3 regions of the Exiguobacterium sp. s59 genome follow, and region 2 is predicted to be linked to each of the others. Evidence: predicted binding sites of a transcription regulator. Region 2 holds the regulator's gene; each other region holds the start of a gene.
The links. Region 2 encodes LexA, which represses DNA repair genes until DNA is damaged. Its sites were predicted from a motif close to CGAACATATGTTCG; they were not measured.

Region 1: a site for LexA is predicted at 2,937-2,950, ahead of KNO91_RS07605 (DNA endonuclease). Genes of this name have one in related genera too.
Region 3: a site for LexA is predicted at 3,270-3,283, ahead of KNO91_RS13415 (YolD-like family protein). Genes of this name have one in related genera too.

What each region holds. Positions count from the first base shown of each region.
Region 1 is NZ_JACSKG010000003.1:328,295-333,960, forward strand. It holds gene KNO91_RS07585 (flagellar protein FliT) at 19-405, opposite strand; gene fliS (flagellar export chaperone FliS) at 369-743, opposite strand; gene fliD (flagellar filament capping protein FliD) at 758-2,425, opposite strand; gene KNO91_RS07600 (flagellar protein FlaG) at 2,438-2,794, opposite strand; gene KNO91_RS07605 (DNA endonuclease) at 2,972-3,844, shown strand; gene KNO91_RS07610 (flagellin N-terminal helical domain-containing protein) at 3,903-5,093, opposite strand; gene KNO91_RS07615 (methyl-accepting chemotaxis protein) at 5,269-5,666, opposite strand, start outside.
Region 2 is NZ_JACSKG010000004.1:272,205-277,870, reverse strand. It holds gene KNO91_RS09580 (methionine gamma-lyase family protein) at 1-891, shown strand, start outside; gene KNO91_RS09575 (MerR family transcriptional regulator) at 984-1,388, shown strand; gene glnA (type I glutamate--ammonia ligase) at 1,436-2,776, shown strand; gene KNO91_RS09565 (metal-binding protein) at 2,916-3,356, opposite strand; gene lexA (transcriptional repressor LexA) at 3,356-3,976, opposite strand; gene KNO91_RS09555 (hypothetical protein) at 4,180-4,416, shown strand; gene KNO91_RS09550 (YneB family resolvase-like protein) at 4,488-5,132, shown strand; gene KNO91_RS09545 (DUF896 domain-containing protein) at 5,193-5,426, shown strand; gene tkt (transketolase) at 5,626-5,666, shown strand, end outside.
Region 3 is NZ_JACSKG010000007.1:34,743-40,408, reverse strand. It holds gene KNO91_RS13440 (FixH family protein) at 268-660, shown strand; partial or broken gene KNO91_RS13435 (ATP-binding protein) at 1,039-1,167, opposite strand; gene KNO91_RS13430 (hypothetical protein) at 1,363-1,746, opposite strand; gene KNO91_RS13425 (hypothetical protein) at 1,882-2,088, opposite strand; gene KNO91_RS13420 (JAB domain-containing protein) at 2,479-2,934, opposite strand; gene KNO91_RS13415 (YolD-like family protein) at 3,306-3,647, shown strand; gene hsdR (EcoAI/FtnUII family type I restriction enzme subunit R) at 3,906-5,666, shown strand, end outside.

The DNA.
Region 1 (5,666 bases), on a different contig from region 2:
ATCATGCCCTCGAGCTTTTTACGTCTGTTGGTCGAATAGACCAGAAAAGTTAGAATCGACGTCTTCATACGGATCGACGTACGACTTGACCGTCTTCCGTTCCAGTCGGGCCGTCCCGAGCGTCATCCCGAGACGCTGGTGTTCGGCCTCAATGAGCCGTGCAATCTTTTGGCTGTCGTCGACGAGCTGCCGTAAAACCGTCTGATCGGCTTTCTCCAAGTCAGGACCGTGTGCTACGAGTAGTTGTTCGCGGTCGTCCAAGAGCTCATGGATTTGTTCCATCCACGTGTCGTACGTCGGCTCTTCCGGAACTTGCGCCAGCAACTCTTTCAGGCGCTGCGTCTTTAAGATGATCTCATCAATCGGCATCATGACTGCTTCGCGAGTTTCATCGCTTCCTTCCACGTGTCGCGGAGTTCCGTCGTGAAATCGAGCACCTCATCGAGGATGGTCGTATCGTTCTTGACGTTCGCATCGACGAGACGGCGCCACATGTACTCATAGAGCGAGTCCAAGTTCGCCGAGATGGCGATGTCTTTATTGAGTGTGAGACGAAGCTCTTGGAAGATCGCTTGCGTCTTTTGGATGTTGATGTTTTTTAAATCAGGGTTGCCCTGGTCGATCGCAAGCTTGGCGAGGCGCATGAACTTGAGCGCCCCGTCATAAAGCATAAGCGTCAGTTCCTGTGGGTTCGCGGTCGTGACCGCATTGTTTTGATAAGCTGCGTATGGATTGGCTACCATTTAAATTCCTCCTCTTACATGCCTCCGCCTAAAAACTGTTGAAGTGAAGCGGCTTGTGAGTTCGCCTGGTTCATCGCCGTTTCCATCGCCGCGAAGCGACGGTAGTAGGCGTTTTCTTTATCGATGAGTAAATCGTTGAGTCGTTTGATTCGTGTATCCATCTGCGTCATCTCACGACCCATTGAATACGTTGGAGCCCCGGCCCCGTCCGCACCAGCGATTCGTGTGATCGTCTCACGCGAGTCTTTCGCAGTATCGCGGATTTGTGGGAGGAGTCCTGTCTCTTCATCCGTGAAGAGTTTATACACTTGTTCCGGATCTTTCTCGATAGCGGCTTTTAACTTCTCTTCATTCAGCTCGATCTTTCCACCGTTCGTGAAGTCAGAACCGGTCGAGAGACCGATTTGGAATAAGCGAGACATGTCTAGATCGTTCGTAGTAGATGTGGCGCCCGACCATTTGCTACGAAGCGTATCCATCGTCCCGCGAAGGATCGTGTCCCCACGGAGCATCCCGCTCATCGCTTTTTCTTCCCACTTCTTGATCTCATCTTCCGACAACTCATCACGCTGCGCCTGCGTGAGCGGTGCGAACGAACGGAATCGTTCTTCGCGTGTCTTCTTGTTCATGAGATCGATTGTCTCATTGTATTTATCGACGAAACCTTTGATGTTGTCAAAGATTTTTTGAGTGTCAGTAGAAGCACTTAGTGTAACCGGTGCAGGGTTATCAACTGCTTTAAATTCAGATTTCAAAGTAATTGTCATGTTATCAATTGTGACGGTATTCGTACTTCTTGTCAGTTCGATTCCATTCACATTAAAAACTGCATCTTCTCCTTTAATATCATCAGTGACACTTGCTTGGAAGAATGTTGCCGCAGCTCCTGTGAAAGCAATCGTTGAATCGCTACCTGTGTTTCGTTGAGTGAGTGCCAATTTACCTGATGCATCATCAAAGAATGTAGAAAAATTCGTGTTTTTTGAGCCAAGTTGAGTCAATACATCACTGAATTTTGCCTCGGCACTGACCGTCAATTCAGAAGGTGTCCCACCACTCTTATTGATGTATTCAACTTTATAGCCGGATTCGAACTTTAATTCATCACCGTCAGCAAGAGGTGTTGAAAAATTCACCTTGCCTGTCGCTGAGTCATACGTATAGTTAGACGGGTCAACTTCAACATTATTAATGAAGATTTTCCCACTATCATTTAGTTTTGTTGAGAGAGTCACTTCGGTCGGAGTTCCTGTTATCGTTTGCGTTTTTGTACTCGCATCAAGATTCAAATCTTTCACAGCAGTATCTCGCTTGACCAAATTATTGTTTTTGTCTCTTACTTCAACAATATGACTAGCAGATGTCGCTAAGTTTTCTACACTTTGAATTTCAAGTGCTGCATTCCCGGTTGATGGGCCTGTCACAACCGAAACACGTGACTCATCTGATGAACTAGACGTCTTCGCATAGAAATTTCGACTGAACATCAAATCGACTGCACTGTTTCGTAATGTCATGAGGGAGCGGTTGATTTCACGATAGGCATCGCGTTTCCATTCCGTCGTTTGTTTCTTTTGTTCGAGTTTATCGACCGGCGCACGCTCAACCTGCATTAACTGCTTAATAATCGTATCCGTATCGATTCCACTGGCGAGTCCGCCAAATCGGATTGGTGTCGTCATGAGAATCCTCCTTTATACCCGTTCATCGAATAGTTGATTGAACTCCATGAACGCCGCAAAGAAATCGAGCGATTTCTTGCTTGGGATTTCGCGGATGACCTCGTTGTTCGTATCCACGATTTGAATATAATAGTCGTTTAATTTTTCATGTTTCATAAACTTTAAGCCCGTACGTTGTTGTTCGAGTACTTGATTCGCCTTCTCGACGGCCGCCTCTAACTTGGTGACGTGTTGAGGCGTCGGTAGAATGACGATGCCTTCATCAGCGAGCTTTGCTTGATTCGCTTCGACGAACACGTTTTTCGTTTGTTCATACGGCAAGACGGAAGAAGGTAGGTGAAGCCGGACTTCTGAAATGGTCGGGTTCATACGTTTCTACTCCTTATTTGTTCTTCTCTTTCTTAATATCGGCAAGTCAGGAAAGAAGTTCAATGGAAACTTGTTCAATGATTGTTCATAATTATTTTCTTTTGAATTGAAATTCGATTATTTAAATTGGGTATTCAATATAAGAACATATATTCCCTTAAGAGAGGATAAAAAGCGATGAAATGGGCAGAATTGACGACTTTTGAGAAGAGTTTAATAATGGGGACTTTATTGGGAGATGGACACATCGGAATTTCTAAGAAGAAATATCCAAACGCGAATTTAAGATATGGAGAACATTTTTCAATCAAGCAACTCGAATATCGTGAGTGGAAATTAAACAGCGCTCCACGAATCTTTTCAAGTATCATCAAAAATAACAACGGAACGAGCGCTTCTCTCACCTCACGTTTTGACGAATTGTTCACCTGGCTTCGAGCAGAACTTTATATTGGAGGTAAAAAAAGTATTCCCCTTCATTTACTTGAAGAATGCACGGATCCAGTTTTTTTACTAGCCCTCTATTTAGATGACGGTAGCCTGTGTGTCACGCGCTCGACTCGTTCAAAAAAGCAACAAATGATTTTAACACCTCACATCGCACTTTACTTGCAAGCATTTCATCCTTCTGAATTAAATTACTTAAGTCAATTCATCGAAAAAACATTTGGACATCGATTCGTGTTAAGTCGAAGAAACGATGGTCACAATTTTATTCTTCGTATTCAAAAGACGGAAGATGCTCTAAAATTCTTAGACTTTACTGCTTCTTATAGTGAGGAGATATCTTCTATGGCATGGAAACTAGATTGGAAACACCGTTTACAGATTGAGAAAGAAGCGAATCCAGATTTGACCGTCATCACTTCAAAACCTAAAAACGATTATTCGGAGGAAGAAATCGAATTGATTGTGACTTCAAAATTAAAGGGAATATCAGATCAAGAAATTGCGGATACACTAGGACGCAGCTATTGGTCTGTTGTATACAAGTGGCAGGATATTAAGAGAAATCGATTAAGAGAAGAGCAAGTTGTGTATGTAATTTAAAAAAACACCCGCGTTTCCTTTGAGGACGCGGGTGTAAAAAAGTATGTTATAGAGCCAATTAACGAAGCAATTGAAGAACTGCTTGCGGTTGCTGATTCGATTGCGCCATCATAGCCTGTGCAGCTTGGTTAAGAATGTTGTTCTTCGTGAAGTTCATCATCTCTTTCGCCATGTCTACATCACGGATACGTGATTCTGCAGCTTGAAGGTTTTCAGCACCAACATTTAAGTTATTGATTGTATGTTCAAGACGGTTTTGGTTAGCACCCAGTTTAGAACGTTCGGCTGATACTTTATTTACAGCTGCTTGCACAACATCAATTGCTGTACGAGCGCTTGCGCTATCCACTACGCTGATTGAAGAAGTATTCAATGAAGTTGCAGAAGAATCCATTTTTGAAATTGAAATTCCAAGACGTTCTGCAGTACCCGTGTTTGCACCGATTTGAATATCAACGGCTTGTTGAGCCCCCGTAATTACAGTACCAGCTGCTCCACCACCAGAAGTTGTAGCCGCAATACCCGCAGCAGTCTGAGTACCATTGACTGAAATCTTCACTCCTAATTTATCAAAGTTTAATACTCCAGCAGTATTATCAGCAAGTGTTACCGATTGTGTGTTTCCCGCACCATCAGCAAGAACATAGTTTCCTGCACCACCAGATGTGATTGTGAAAGTAGTGCTCGCAGCAGCTCCAGAGATATCGATTGAGGTTACGCCGTCAGATCCTACCTGCAAACCACTTGTTGCTAATTGAACACCGAAAGTCCCATCAAGAAGGTTCTTACCGTTAAATTTAGTTGACTCTGAAATCCGATCAATTTCACTGTTTAACTGCGTAAGCTCATCCGAAATAGCAGTTCGGTCTTCAGTTTGAAGTGTTCCGTTCGCTGCTTGTGTTGTCAACTCTTCCATTCGTTGAAGAATTGAGTGTGTTTCGTTTAGCGCGCCTTCAGCAGTCTGAATGAGAGAAATCCCATCTTGAGCGTTACGTGAGGCTTGATCAAGACCACGAATTTGACCACGCATTTTTTCAGAAATCGCAAGACCGGCTGCATCGTCACCTGCACGGTTGATGCGAAGACCTGAAGATAGTTTCTCCATTGCTTTACCAGTTTGCGTTGTGTTGAATGACATGTTACGGTGTGCGTTCATTGAGTTAAGGTTGTGGTTAATAATCATTGTAATTTTCCCTCCATAGGTTTGAGTTTTTTCCGCTCTTCCAAATCCATTTGTCCGAGCATGCAAGGTTTAGGCCGGCCCCTCACCTTGCATTTTTTGGAACGTTTTATCGTTTCCATACTCTATATCGGAGTCATCCCGTATCTGTTTAGTCTTTTTTTCAACTTTCTATTCAAAATCTGTAGATTCATACTTTTGAATAGAAAAAACGCCCCATCACTGGGACGCTTCCTCTTTTCTCTTACACTTCCACCTTCATCTGTTCCGTCTCATTCTGCAAACTTTCCGCGACGCGAACGAGCTCTGTCATCGCCCCGTTCACTTCTCCAAGGCTTGCTGCTTGCTGGCTTGCCGCTGATGTCACTTCATTCGCATAACGTGATGCTTCTTCAACCATACCGACGATGCCTGCCGAGTTCGTCACGACCGAGTCGATCTGACCGCGTGACTCATCAAGGAGTGAATCGACTGAATGCACGTGGCTGTACACTTCATTTGCCGAATTATGAATCGATGCGAACGCACCACCTGCTTTTTCAACCAATCCGACACCTGTCTCGACTTCTGCTTTCACGTTCGCCATCGACGATGACGTATCGCCAACGAGACGCTTTACGTCGACGATGAGATCTGTGATTT
Region 2 (5,666 bases):
AAAGAACTTGGTGTCCATTACGATACCGTCGAATTAAAAGAGGATCGTGAAATCGACATCGACCTCGTTCTTGAACGGATTCGTCCGGAGACGAAACTCGTCGGGATTCAGCGTTCGAAAGGATATGCGAATCGTCGCAGTATTCCTGTCGGAGAGATCAAAGTCGCGATCGAACGGATCAAAGCGGCGCATCCGCACGTATATGTGTTCGTCGACAACTGTTACGGAGAGTTCGTCGAGACGATCGAGCCGACGCATGTCGGGGCAGATTTGATGGCGGGTTCTCTCATCAAAAACCCAGGTGGCGGATTGGCGAAAACGGGTGGTTATATTGCCGGAACAAAAGAATTGATTGAACGTTGTTCTTTCCGGATGACAACACCAGGTATCGGTAGTGAGGCAGGTCCTTCACTCTATTCGCTTCAGGAGATGTATCAAGGTTTCTATATGGCCCCTCACACTGTGGCGCAGGCGCTCAAAGGAGCCCACTTGACAGCTAGTCTCCTGTCTTTGATTGGATTTGAGACAGACCCGCACTATACGACTCCTCGAACGGACTTGATTCAATCGGTGACGTTCCGCGACCGCGAGAAGATGATTGCATTTTGTCAAAGCATCCAAATGGCATCGCCGGTAAACGCACATGCGTTACCCGTCCCGGCCTATATGCCGGGATACGAAGACGATGTCATTATGGCGGCTGGAACGTTCATTCAAGGTTCGTCGATCGAGCTATCAGCGGATGGCCCGCTTCGGGCACCTTATACAGCGTACGTTCAAGGTGGTCTGACGTATGCTCACGTAAAAGTCGCTCTCATGTTGGCGTTGAGCCAATTACACGACAAAGGATTGGTCGAATTCAACGATCAAAATCAACACACGCATTTGTAACCATTCTGTCATGTTAACTTTCTTAACATCTATTGACAGGATTGTTGTCATGTATTATTCTCACATTGTGAGACAGAAAAGGAGGGGTAAGGATGGCTGATCAATTTCGTCGCTCCAACCCGTTGTTTCCGATTGGAATCGTCCAAGATCTGACGCAACTGACTGGTAGACAGATTCGGTATTATGAAGAACAGGGTCTGATTTCGCCTAGTCGGACGGAATCGAAACGACGGCTTTATTCCTTTAATGATGTCGAACGTCTACTCGCAATCAAGGATTACATTGACCAAGGCTTTAATTTGGCGGCAATTCGCCACATGTTAGAGCAAGAAGGTGAGAAGGAAGCGGAAACAACTGCTCCGACCGCACCGGTCAATGAAGCACCAAAGGTTTCGGAAAAAGAGTTACATCATTTATTGAAAACACAGCTTCAAGAAGCCGGCCGTTTCAATAAGACGTCGCTCATTCAAGGTGAGCTTTCGCGTTTTTATCGATAACGACGCACACATCAACCATTACACAATGTGAGAGGGGACATTTTACCATGGCCAGAAAAACGTTCACAAAAGAAGACATTAAACGCATCGCACAAGAGGAAGACGTACGCTTTATTCGTCTTCAATTCACGGACATCCTCGGAACAATTAAAAACGTCGAGGTACCGATTAGCCAATTGGACAAAGCACTTGATAACAAGATGATGTTTGACGGATCGTCAATCGAAGGATTCGTCCGCATCGAGGAATCAGACATGTACTTATATCCAGACCTCAACACATGGGTTGTCTTCCCGTGGACAGATGGCAGCGGAAAAGTCGCTCGCTTAATTTGTGATATTTATAACCCAGACGGTACACCGTTCAGCGGTGACCCACGCGGTACACTCAAGCGTAACCTTGAGAAAATGCAAAAACTTGGCTTCTCAGCGTTCAACGTTGGACCAGAGCCAGAGTTCTTCTTGTTCAAGAAAGACGCATCAGGCCGTCCGACACTTGAGCTCAATGACCAAGGTGGATACTTCGACTTGGCACCAGTTGACCTCGGTGAGAACTGCCGTAAAGAAATCGTCATCGAACTTGAAAACATGGGCTTTGAAATCGAAGCATCACACCACGAAGTTGCACCAGGGCAACATGAAATCGACTTCAAATACGCGGATGCTGTCACAACGGCAGATAACATCCAAACGTTCAAGCTCGTCGTTAAGACGATTGCTGCGAAGTATGGTCTTCACGCGACATTCATGCCGAAGCCACTCTTTGGTGTAAACGGTTCAGGAATGCACGCGAACATGTCACTCTTCAAAGGCGACACGAACGTCTTCTACGATCCAAATGGCGACATGGAACTTTCAGACACAGCTCGCGCATTCACAGCTGGTATTTTGGAGCACGCTCGTGCGTTCACGGCAGTATGTAACCCGACTGTGAACTCTTACAAGCGTCTCGTACCAGGCTACGAAGCACCTTGCTACGTTGCATGGAGCGCACGTAACCGTTCACCGCTCGTACGTGTTCCAGCAGCACGTGGTCTCTCGACTCGTATCGAAGTACGTTCGGTTGACCCAGCGGCTAACCCGTACCTTGCACTTGCTGCCCTCTTGGCTTCAGGTCTTGACGGAATCGAAAAAGATTTGAACGCACCAAAACCAATCGACAGCAACATCTACGTGATGGACAAGCCAGAGCGTGTAGCGAACGGAATCGACGATCTCCCAGCAACACTCTTTGATGCACTCGAAGTCCTTCGTGCGGATAAAGTCGTGATGGAATCACTCGGTGAGCACATCGGCGAACATTTCCTCGAATTGAAAGAAATCGAGTGGGATATGTTCCGTATGCAAGTAACGGAGTGGGAGCGCGATCAGTACATGACGCTCTACTAATAATAGAAGTATGCAAAAGAGCAATGGATGTCCTTCTTCAGAAGGATCGTTCATTGCTCTTTTTGTTGTGCTTCAGATGAAGCAGATATATATAAAGGACCACCTTCCGTGATCAGTCGGAAGGTGGTCCTTTCGTCGGTCAAAATGCTTTTTTTATAAATGTCGATGTATAGTCGAGTGCCGTATGCAATGTCGTCGCGAATACGAGTCCTAGAAAGAACGGCATGCCGTGAACGTCCACCCATGACCGAATCTCCGCCTCATATGCCGTAAAAGGTAATAGCAGGATGAGCGGAAAGCCGATGTACGCAATCCGAATCACATCACTCAAACCAGGTAAATGCGAGAAGAGCGAGCGGTGCGGCATGAGCTTCACATAAGGTAGCCATATCAATTTAAGTGGACCCCATCGATAATAGGCATCTGATTTTAGATCGAGATCCGGGGAGAGCCAGAGTGTGCCGATAATCGCACCGATGATCAATGCGAACGGAACATCGATTTCAAGAAAAGGCGTGGCAACCGCAAGTGCTCCGGTTGCCACGAGATTCGTTCGAGTATGTGTCTTGCCACTAGCCATTAGTGAATCGTCCGGTATACACCGATAACCTTCCCTAAAATCGAAACATTGTCAAAATACATCGCTTCTAACTCATCATTTTCCGGTTGGAGACGAACTTTTGAAGCTTCTTTATAGATTCGTTTCACCGTCGCCTCACCCTCATCGGTCATAGCGACGACAATCTCTCCATTGTCGGCCGTGCTCTGCTGGCGGACGAGCACGCGGTCTCCGTCCAAAATCCCAGCGTTAATCATCGAATCCCCAGAAACCGACAACATGTATACATTATCTGAACCAACGATATGTGCCGGGAGCGGGAAGTGTTCTTCCACGTTCTCGATGGCGGTAATCGGTGTCCCGGCGGTAACTTTCCCGATAACCGGTACGTACATGACGGACTCTTGTTCTTCCATTGCCGGCATATCTTCAGTCAAAATCTCAATCGCGCGAGGCTTCGTCTTGTCCCGACGAATCAACCCGCGTTTTTCTAGACGATCTAGGTGACCGTGTACGGTCGAACTAGAAGCAAGGCCGACGGCTTCTCCAATTTCACGAACAGAAGGTGGATATCCCTTTGCTCGAACTTCATCTTTGATGAAATCAAGAATCTGTTGTTGTCGCGCTGACATTTTTTTCATTATGTTCACCTCGATGTAATCGAATAACCTGCAAACGCATCCTATTCTTTATGTGTCTAGTGTAACACAAGAACACATGAGCGTACAAACATTCGTTCGTTATTTTCTGTTGACCGAACACGGGTTCTTGTTTTATGATGAGAACAGATAAACGAACAAACGTTCTAACGAACATATATTCTTATACAGGAGGCAATGCAATTATGAAAGATACACTCAACGGAATCATTTTAGTCGGAATGCTCTTGGTCGGGATGTTCGCTTTTTATTTGGCAGGAGAGATGCGGGGGGAACCGGCAGCGGTTGAACCAGTCGTCACATCGGAACGCACGATTGAAGAAGAGGTCGCGTATGTCCAGGCAGAATCACTCGAAGCACAGATCATGGCGGAGCGAGAAGAGCATAACGAACGTAAAACAAAATGGTATGCCGCTGAGTGATCGTTCATCATTGCGTACCGTTCTCGAACTGTGTATCGTAAGGAATGAATGCGATGAAAGGGAGTGATGCGATGCGAGTCGTCATCTATTGTCGGGTATCGACGAACAAGTCCACCCAAGAGACATCACTCAGTCGGCAAGTCGATGAATTACAGCAACTGGCTTCGCAACTAGGGGCAGAAGTCATAGATATCATCACGGAACAAGAAAGTGGGTACGAGGTGAATCGAAAGGGCTTGCTTGATTTACTTGACCACGTGTCGACGTCTGATTTGGACGCCGTGCTTGTCACGGACGACAGTCGCTTGGGGCGAGGAAATGCCAAGATTGCCATCTTGCACACATTAATGAAACACGACGTTCGGTTGTTGACGATGCAATCGACATCGGACTACGTCGTTTCCGATGCCGAGAAGATGGTGTTGGAGATTGTCAGTGTCGTTGAAGAATATCAGCGGAAAATTCACAACGCTAAAATTTCTCGTGGGATGCGTCGTGCCGTTGCCAACGGATTCAATCCGCAACGGAACATTCAGAACAACGATCAAGGTGGGCGACATCGAATCGAAGTACCAATTGAAGAGATCATTCAACTGCGCGAACGTGGGTTGACGTTTGCCGAGATTGCGGCAACGCTCCGTGGATTCGGGTATGAAGTGTCGAAAGCGACCGTGAATCGACGGTATCTCGAGCACCAGTCAGTTGCTGAAACTTGATTCTTCCTCTCTGATTTTGTAAAGTATAAGAACAAATTCACTAGAGAGGGGGCGAGTCAGATGTTAGCACCAGGACAATTGGAGCGAATCAATTTCCTCGCCAACAAAGCGAAGACAGAAGGACTGTCTCAAGATGAAATGAACGAGCAACAAAACCTACGCCAAGAATATTTGAAGGCGTTCCGTCAATCGTTCAAGTCGCAAATGATGGGCATGAAAGTCGTGGATCCAGATGGCAACGACGTCACGCCTGAGAAATTGAAAGAAGATCAAAAACGCTATCGTGGCGAGTGATGCTGAATGCACATCCTATTTCGTATAGGATGTGCATTTTTGTTATACACGAACGCTCATCAGACGAACGGATTTCGGTTCATTTCATGCAATTGAAGGAAACGATTTCAATGAATGTGTTATACTAATTAATTAGTTGTGACACACGAATGAGTGTGATAAAATATGACGGGTAGAAAACCTTCTTAACACAGAGAGGATGAAATTAGTGGAAACAACTACTAAAGAATTATTAGCGAT
Region 3 (5,666 bases), on a different contig from region 2:
TTTTTGGATTAAGTTCAATTAATATCTTTTGAACTTAATATATAAAATTGAACTTAATATATAAAATGTACATTTCTTTATTTTTTATATAGAAAAGTAAACCAATCGAGCATACGACGCTCTATAAAGTCTTGAACCTTAAAAGTGACATGGGGTCTATGCTCGATAGCTAATAAGATTGCATGATCAGGTCACTTTTAATGTAATAATCAATACATCACATTTTCGTGTATGTTAATATTAAATCGTTTAAAGGAGAGAAAAAAGATGGCAAGGTTTTTTTCACTGTTGATTGTTTTGTTAGTATTATCTGGTTGTGGAAGTACAGTAAGCAATAATGGACCTGAAGTGATTCCAGAATTAATTGATGTACAATTTAAAACAGATCCTGAAATAGTAAAAGCAAACGAAGTTATTGAACTTATAGCAACTGTTTCTCAAGGAAACGAGAAAGTAGACGATGCGGATAAAGTTGAATTCGAGATATGGAAAGAAGGCCAAGAGGAAAGCCAACACGAAAAAATTGAAGCCAATTATCAACAAGACGGACTGTATGTAATTTCTTATATTTTTGAAGAGCCCGGTAAATACTTTATATATTCACATACGACAGCAAGAAGCTATCATTCTATGCCCAAAAACGAAATATTAGTAAAATAATAAATTTTAATTATTACAATTAATAATATAGACGAGCTAATCCATGATGAAAAAACTCGTTTTTATTGAATCGCGCGACAACATCAACCTTGTGATATATGCTCGAAAAATACCAATTTTATGATATATCCTTTCCGCTCCAATGTCTGATACGTCCATTCCGTCGCTCCACCTTGGAAACTACCATCAGTTGTATGCTTATATGTAGGAATATAAACGCGAGTCAAATAGAGTCACATTGCTCAAACGCATCCTCAAAAACTCGAAGGATGCGTTTTTTGTCCTGCTGAGTATTGCGGATACAGAGAGCCACTAGTGCGGACGACTGAGCGAGTCAATATGAAGAAAAAGGCCATCGACTCATCGATGGCCAAGATCTTAGCTTATCCCTAGCCCGTGGTGTTCCCTCATTGAGGTTTCGCCATCGACCAGGATTTTATAGGAGTCGTGTACGATCCTGTCGAGAATTGCGTCCGCGATTTGGGCCTGTCCTAGATTCGAATGCCACTCCGCGTGGCGTTAGACGCGCCCACGCTCTTGCTTTTGACGTTGCCCTTACGCTCCGTGCCTCCCGTTAGAAAGGGCCAGGAACATAGAGATGCGGCGGTGAGCCAGCAGCTCTTGTTATCGGGCCGTCAGGGGGGCAGCGGTGCGATGAGCGACTTCGCCATAAGGCGTTAGACGCTCACGCATGAGCCCGGATTACCATTCCTTCTCCCATGCCCCGTCTTCAGACACGCCCCAATCCTCGAACCGATACTTGATGAGCCAATGTACATGCATCACCTCATATTCAAATACACCCTTGGATAGCTCCGAGACGACGAAGCTGACGTCTCCATCTGCCACCACCCATGTCCCATATAGATACACTTTCTTGATCGGACGCTCTTCTGCATCCAAGTAAATCAACACCCGGAAGTAAGGCGAGTTCCGTCCTTCATCGAACCGGACGACTTTCTCGACGCAATGTTCCCTGTCGACGACACGTATCCACTCGGGATGTTCCATCAGTTCCGAGAACACGGTCCGGACGAACGGATCCAATCCTTCGAACGCATAGTCATCAAGCAGCCCCTCGTCCATCACGCCTCCCCCTTCCGGTTCTCTATAGAACGATTCCCCGTAAAAAGACAGTTCAGTCCTTGTTCATGAAGCTACAGAAATGAAGACTTTTAAAAATTGTATACACATATACATGTATACAATCATTCCTTTTTCTTATGTACGACGATTCCGTCGAATCATATTCGTATTGAAAAAGACGGTGAGGTGGGTCAAGCGTTCCCCTTCCTTCACATCACAAAGAAGATCCATGCTCACAAGTTTTAAGTCGTCAAAATCTTCTTGGAGCCGGTCAGGAAGGCGTCGAAGCAATACCTCCGTCATCTCGTCCATCGTCTGTTGATCTAGTTGGTAGCTGTCCATCTGAATCATCCTCTCCTGTTGATAGTCTCATGATACCTCGCATCTAAGCAGGCAACATCTAGCCTAATTTCACGTAAGCCCTGGTGTTGTTTCAAACAAGCCCTAGGGCTTGTTTAGAAAACATGGTCATTTTCAATAAACAAACCGTATTTTCACTCCTGACATTTCATCAAACAATCTTCTTACGAGACAGTCCAAAACAACGTCCAACCTTCACACACGAACCATCTCGTTTTCGTTATGCGAAAACGACCCTTTTCCGGATCCCGCTCTATGGATCCAGGCGAGAGCAACGCGAGTCGCCCGTCTTCTCAAAGAAAAACGTATGTTTTTCGTCCTTGCCCTTACCGGACGGACCGGGACCGGTCCCCCGGCCCCACTCCATTCCATTCAACCCATGTAACCTCGCTGTTTCATGCTGACATATGATTCGTCCGCACCGAGGATGAGATGGTCGAGCACTGGGATGCCGATGAGGTCTCCTGCCTCATGCAACCGTTCTGAGACGAGGATATCCTCCCGGCTCGGGCTCGGGTCCCCGCTCGGATGTTGGTGACAGGCGATGATGCACGAGGCATTGTTCAAGATGGCGCATTTGAAGATTTCTCTCGGATGGACGACACTCGAATTGACGCTCCCGACGTGCGCCCGATGGACGCCGATGACCCGATTCTTCGTGTTGAGCATGATGACGAGGAACACTTCACGGTCATCGTCCCCGATGAAGGATGCCCCGATTTGTCGGGCATTGTCGGGTGATTGGATGACGGCGTGCTCGAGGGCGACCATTTCTTCTCGAACCTCTTGTTTGATACGGATGACCTCGATGATTGACGATAGTTCCATGATGGTTTGTCCCCTTTCGGATAAGCTGTCCTCAGAACGAACACCGTTGTGCGTCCTGTTGACGGGAACGCAGCGAGCGTCGGGAGACGGTGCAAGGGCGACCGCAGGGAGAGCCTCAAAAAAATGCGTAGAGCAAACGGAGGACCAGGCTTCCGTAGCCAACGAGCGAAAAGCCTTGCTTTGAGCCAAAAGCGAAGGAAGACGGGCCGGAGGGCGCGTCATTTTTTTGACGTCCCTTGCACCGACGACCAGCGAGCTAGAGTACGGAAACAGGACGCACGGATCAACCAATCACGAAAAAGGCTGTTCAAACGAGATAAACTGGGTATAAAATAAGAACAAATGTTCGTTTATGTGAAAGGAGAATTGTGATGACGATGTATCGCGATCGGGGTGAGCTGAAATGGATCCCGTTCCTCATGCCCGAACACAGAGCCTTGCTAACGAAGTATTACAAGGAGATTCAAAAGATTGAGATGCCAGATGTCGATGAACAGGTCTTATCGGTTTATGAAAATGTGCTGAATGACGCAATTTTCAGTGGGGATATGGTCGAGGTGAAATATGTGGCGGAGCGGGAGATGAAACGGTTCAAGGGGTTCGTGCACCGAACGAACTATTTGGAGCGGACCGTCGAACTGGCCAATCAGCGGGACGGGGTCATCCATGTGCCGTTCGAGGCTATCATTCACGTGGAACGGTCGATGGACTAACGCCCTGACGGTTGTTTGAAGTCTGCGTCACGAAACGAAGTTTCGCTCCTCGGCTTTTTAAACTTCTAAATAATTAATCTCTGAATTGTAATTGACGTCTCGAAACTTGTGTTCAAACTTTTATCTGATGAAAATCAGCGATTTCACAAAAAAAGTTGTCTTTGGAAGATATACAGAAAATATTTATTAAGGTTTCAGTAGCCAATTGCTGTAAACTATTGATGTAATTATCTGTTATCCCAAGGAGGAGCAGGGTCTATGAAACCGAAGCATGCTATGACTGAAGAAGATATCAAAAATAAATTTATAACTCCTGCCATTGTAGAATCTGGCTGGGACATGAAGTCTCAAATCTATTTCGAACATTACTTTACTGATGGGCGTGTAATTGTCCGCGGTAATTTGACAGCTAGAGCTGAAGGAAAGCGTGCAGACTATCTGCTAATGCATAAAAGTAACTATCCTCTGGCTATTATCGAGGCTAAAGATAACAATCATCCAGTAGGTGGCGGGATGCAGCAAGCTATCGATTACGCGGAAATCTTGGATATCCCTTATGCTTACAGTTCGAACGGGGACGCATTCGTTGAACACAATCGCTTAACAGGTGCAGAGCGGACGATCTCGTTGTCAGAATTCCCTTCTCACGATGAACTGTGGTCTCGCTATCAACAAGATGCCGGTTTAAGTACCGAGCAACAACAGTTGATTGATGAGCCCTATTACTACCAACTCGGTGATAAAACACCGCGGTACTATCAACGTGTCGCAATCAACCGCACACTTGATGCAATAGCCCAAGGCCAGAATCGTATCATGCTCGTTATGGCGACAGGGACAGGAAAAACCTACACAGCCTTCCAAATTATCTATCGTCTCTGGAAAGCTGGTATAAAGAAACGGATTCTCTTCTTAGCTGATCGCAATATCTTGGTTGATCAAACCATGATCAACGATTTCAAACCGTTTGAAAAAGTAATGACAAAAGTAGAAAATCGTGTTCTCGACAGTTCTTATGAAGTTTATACAGCTCTTTATCAACAATTAGCCGGTGAAGATGGAATGGAGCCTTTCCGACAATTCGAGCCTGACTTTTTCGATTTAGTCATCATCGATGAGGCTCATCGTGGGTCAGCTAAAGAAGAAAGCCGTTGGCGTAAAGTGTTAGAATACTTCAGTGGGCCTGATACGACACATATTGGTTTGACTGCTACACCAAAAGAGACAAAAGATACTTCCAACATCACGTATTTTGGTGAACCAATCTATACGTACAGTCTAAAACAAGGAATTGATGATGGATTTCTTGCTCCCTATAAAGTAATTCGAGTCGGATTGGACCGGGATTTAGAAGGTTACCGTCCTGAAAAAGGTAAAGTTGATATGTTCGGAAATGAGATTGAAGATCGAGAGTATAACATTTCCGATTTTGATCGAAACATGATTATTGATGGTCGCACGGAAGAAGTCGCCAAACGAATCACAGAATTCTTAAAAAAGCATGATCGCTATATGAAGACGATTGTTTTCTGCGCAAACATTGACCACGCAGAACGTATGCGTAGCGCATTAGTCAACCTTAACGCTGACCTTGTGCGAGAGAACTCAAAGTACATCATGCGCATTACGGGCGATACGCCTGAAGGGAAGGCTCAGCTCGACAACTTCATCGATCGTTCAAGTCAATACCCGACAATTGTCACCACATCAAAATTACTGACAACAGGTGTCGATGCTAAGACGTGTCGCCTCATCGTACTCGATTCAAATATCAACTCGATGACTGAATTTAAGCAGATTATTGGTCGAGGGACCCGTCTTGATCCCGAATTTGGAAAAGAATACTTCACTATCATGGACTTCCGTAATGTTAGTCGTCTATTTGCTGATCCAGAGTTTGATGGAGACCCTGAAGTCATTTACGAAGTGCCTGAAGATGGTGAGCTACCAGACGAAACAAATGAGCCTGGTGGAACGTCGAATACGAACACTCCTTCTCCTACTGGACTTCCAGGCGGA